DNA from 2 places in the Paenibacillus sp. J22R98 genome. Region 1 is predicted to be linked to the other one. Evidence: predicted binding sites of a transcription regulator. Region 1 holds the regulator's gene; the other holds the start of a gene.
What was found. The regulator Rex, encoded in region 1, represses fermentation and respiration genes when NADH is low (regulators of the CRP and FNR family bind a similar motif). The targets are predictions, from matches to a motif close to TTGTGAAATATTTCACAA.
Positions count from the first base shown of each region.

Region 2: a site for Rex is predicted at 1,063-1,080, ahead of AC50Y3_RS05060 (helical membrane plugin domain-containing protein). Genes of this name have one in related genera too.

Region 1 is NZ_JBXENW010000003.1:413,926-416,125, forward strand. It holds gene dinG (ATP-dependent DNA helicase DinG) at 1-661, shown strand, start outside; gene AC50Y3_RS12055 (redox-sensing transcriptional repressor Rex) at 658-1,314, shown strand; gene AC50Y3_RS12060 (amidohydrolase) at 1,295-2,200, shown strand, end outside.
Region 2 is NZ_JBXENW010000001.1:1,089,730-1,091,929, reverse strand. It holds gene AC50Y3_RS05065 (NAD(P)/FAD-dependent oxidoreductase) at 1-577, opposite strand, end outside; gene AC50Y3_RS05060 (helical membrane plugin domain-containing protein) at 597-1,016, opposite strand; gene AC50Y3_RS05055 (carboxymuconolactone decarboxylase family protein) at 1,418-1,897, opposite strand; gene AC50Y3_RS05050 (DNA-primase RepB domain-containing protein) at 2,110-2,200, opposite strand, start outside.

The sequences.
Region 1 (2,200 bases):
TCCGCGCAACTTCCCTGTACTGAAAGGTGCCGCCGGAGATCCCCAGTTCAATGATATGCTGGTGAAGTCATTGACAGAGGCGGCCATTGAGACCAAAGGACGGATGCTCGTTCTCTTCACGTCTTACAGAATGCTGAAGCAGGTGTATGAACCGCTCAAGGAAGCACTGGCCGCGACCGGTATCCATGTTCTCGGCCAGGGGATCGACAGCAGTAATCGCAGCAAGCTGACCAGAAGATTCCAACAGCAGCAAGCTTCTGTTCTGCTCGGGACAAGCAGCTTCTGGGAAGGCGTAGATATTCCAGGGGATGCGCTGACCTGCCTTGCGATTGTGAGACTTCCTTTCCAGCCGCCTAATCATCCGCTGGTTGAAGCGAAGTCTGAGCTGCTGCAGGAGCAGAAGCAAAACCCGTTTATGAAGCTTTCTATCCCGCAAGCGGTCATTCGCTTTAAGCAAGGATTTGGCCGCCTCGTACGGACTGCAAAGGATCGCGGCATCGTTCTTATTTACGATACTAGAGTGATTGATACGTATTACGGCAAATATTTTCTGTATTCCTTACCGGGGCCGAAGATCGAGCATATGCATTTAGAGCAGATTGTGCCGCGTATACGTGAATGGCTTGCACCAAGTCCAAGTGAAGAAGAGGTGGGAAAATGAAGCCGATGAAAATATCCGAGGCGGTCGTTCGCAGACTACCGGTTTATCTGCAGGTCTTGAACGATCTGAACATGCGGGATGTCCAGACGGTTTCATCACAAGATCTTGGCAATAAGCTGGATCTGAATCCGGCACAAATCCGAAAAGATCTTGCTTATTTTGGTGATTTTGGCCGAAAAGGGATCGGTTATGATGTCACTTATCTCATCGAGAAGATCCGTCAAATTTTAAAGCTGGACCAGCCGCTCAATGTAGGGCTGGTCGGTGCCGGTAATTTAGGCCGAGCGCTGTGCAACTATAATACGTACTTGAAGGATAATATGAAGATTACAGCCGTATTCGATGTTCATCCTTCTATGGTTGGCGCCTCCATAAACGGGTTGACGGTATTGCCGATGGATAAGCTGAAGGAAACGGTAGCGGCGTGTAACATTCGCATAGGGATCATAACCGTGCCTGCGATTGAAGCGCAGAATGTTGCAGATAAGTTCGTGGAAGCGGGCGTGGACGGTATCTTGAATTTTGCCCCGACGATTCTTCGGGTGCAGGAGCATGTACGCATCCATTATGCGAATTTCACCACGGAGCTGCTGAGCTTAGCGTATTACTTGGACGAAGAAGGGGACGACGAGAATGAAACGGTTGTGGATTGAGAATGGTACTTTCGTCACGATGGACGAGCAGCGTCCCGTATTAAAGGGGCATATGGTCGTCGAAGGCGATACCATTCTGTATTTGGACGAATTAACGCCGGATCCGGCTCCTGAAGGAGCGGAACGTATAGACGGTCAAGGGCTTGTGTTCATGCCCGGCTTAATTAATACACACGGACATGCTGCGATGTCTTTGCTTCGCGGTTATTCCGATGATGAAGCGCTGCAAGTGTGGCTGGAGCAGAAGATGTGGCCGATGGAAGGCAAATATACGGATGAAGATGCACGCTGGGGAACAGCGCTCGCCATAGCTGAGATGCTGAAGTCCGGAACGACAACTTTCGTAGACATGTACGACCGGATGCATATCGTAGCGGAAGTTGTAGAACAATCCGGCATGCGCGGACTGCTGACGCGGGGCGTAATCGGTCTTTGCCCGCCGGATGTCCAAACAGCGAAGCTGGATGAAGCGAAGAAATTTGCTCAAGAGTGGAACGGAAGAGCTAACGGTCGTATTCGGACGATGCTTTCACCGCATGCCCCATACACATGCCCACCAGACTATATTGCTCGTATCGTAGAGGCCGCCAATGAGTTAGATTTGCCATTGCATACGCATATGTCGGAAACGGCTGCAGAAGTGCAATTCAACGTCAATGATTATGGCTGCCGTCCTGTCGAGCATCTGGACAAGCTTGGTTTCTTCTCTCGTCCGGCTTTGGTTGCGCATGCCGTACACTTGACGGATGAAGAGATCGCGCTCCTTGCTGAACGCGGCGTAAGCGTCTCCCATAATCCTGCAAGCAATCTGAAGCTCGCGAGCGGTATTGCCCGTGTACCGGATATGCTGAAAGCCGGCGTAACGGTATCACTTGGTACGGACAGT
Region 2 (2,200 bases), on a different contig from region 1:
AGGAAACGTCTGTGAAGTCGACGCCGTACTTGCGGCAAATGCGCGGGAGCTCGTCCGCAAGCTCACCGACAAGTTCGACGCCTGTCAAGCCGCCGCCGCCGATCATGAAAGTCGCATCTGCTTTGTTTTTCGTTTTCGCGTATGCGGCGATTTTTTCATTGACGTGACCGAAAATCCGGTTCGCGTCTTCCACGGATTTCAGCGTGAAGCTATTTTCCTGCAGTCCCGGAATGCCGAAGTAGTTCGTTTCACTGCCGAGTGCTAGCACGAGCGCGTCGTACCCATATGAAGCGCCGTTGTCCAGAAGGACTTTGCGGCTTTCTGGATCGATCGCGGACACTGTGCCGATCTTCAGATCGATACTTTTCCCTTTGAATAGACTTGCGAGCGGCAACGAGACGGCTTTCTCGGCGAGATTACCTACCGCCAGACGATGAAGCTCCGTAATGATTTGGTGCGATTCATACCGGTTAATGACCGTAATCGTTGCTTCCTCCGCCGAAAAATGTTCGCGAGCGGAAAGCGCGCTGAGAAGGCCGCCGTAGCCCGCACCTAAAATAATAATTTGCTTGCTCATATACTCGTCCTCCTATTTATTATTTTCTTCTTTCGCCCAGTACATCCAAGTACGCTTTACTGAAGCGCAGCATCCGTTGAAGCTCAGGATCTTTCAACAGTCTAAGCATACCGAACAGGCCAATCGTGGACGCGTCTTGTTCTATACGATCGCTTGCTTCGATAGCAGCCGATGCATAATGCTTTGCTTTTTCTTCGATCGGCTTCACGACTTCCTTGACGGCGCCCACCGTGTCGTGAATGAGCACGCGGTCTCCCGCTACTTTCGTTGCCAAATCGTATGTCTTCGTCAGCAGCGTCGTCATCTCGACGAGCTTCGGCAAGTGAAGAACCAGCTGCTCCAAAGCTTCTTCGACTTCCGGCTTTAACAATTTATCCAGTAAGTCGGTCCGCTCGGCATGCAAATCAGATTTGTTTGGTTCGTGAATGGTTGTTTCCAACATTTCAAATCTCCTCCTTATTCCTGATCCATTTCCCGAACCTTCCATGTGAAAAACTTCACATAATAACCCAGAGTACTCCATCTTTGTAATCAGTTGTTATATGTCACGCTATTTGAATTTCATGAAAAGCAACAAACGAAAGAACGAACAGCAAGGAAACAAGCACGCTTTGAAATCATTCATTGTTGTCCCCCCTTTGCTATTGATACTAATAAGACGATTTACGAGCTCGATGTGTGACAAGTCGATAGCAATAGAAACACGCCAATAATGGGACCTACACCTATGATAATGTCCACGCTGGGCATATAAAGACAAACAAAGAACCCTACATAGGGTTCTCTGTTATTAGAAATCAATATGCATACATTCTTCGGGAAGGAGTAACCATCAGCTAGTTAGCTCAAACCTGCTTTCGTCAATCCGTATGCCTCATCGGCTGAACCTGGCACACTTTTGAAGCCGATGCTTATGCGATTCCAAGCATTTATGGCCATAATGGAGAAGGTCAGGTCCGATATTTCTTTCTCCGATAAATGTTCGCGAACTTGGTCATACACCTCATCGGTCACGCCATGTTCCGGGATCTTGGTCAGCACCTCGGTCCAAGTCAACGCTGCGCGTTCACGCGGACTAAACAGCGGCGATTCCCGCCAAATTGTAAGGTGATACAGACGAAGCTCTCTTTCGCCGTGGATCTTGGCTTCCTTGGAATGCATATCCACGCAGAAACCGCAGCCATTCATCTGCGATGCTCGGAGGTGAACCAGATCGAGGGTGCTCCTTTCAATCGAGCTATCCTTCTCAGCACCGCTAAGCGCAATGAGCCTTTTGAAAAACTCCGGCGATTGCTGCATATAATTCACCCGTTGAGTCATACGTATAACCTTCTTTCATCGTTATGGAAGTTATCAGAACGAACTTCGTTCATCGATCGGCAGCCATCCGTCTCATGGCTTATAATTCGCAACTCCCACTCGTTTAATTCTCCTCATTTATCAAGCTTGGGGCAAGCTGAGATCCAGTTTAATTATCTACTCGTTGAGCATCAAAATCGCAAATAAAGAGGCGGGACGAATAATCGTCCCACCTAGGGATGCAAGGATAATGCTAATCTGCGGATAAGCTCGGCCTGCGTAAAAGGTTTCTTCCTCCCCCAACGCTTTACGCGCACGAGGTAA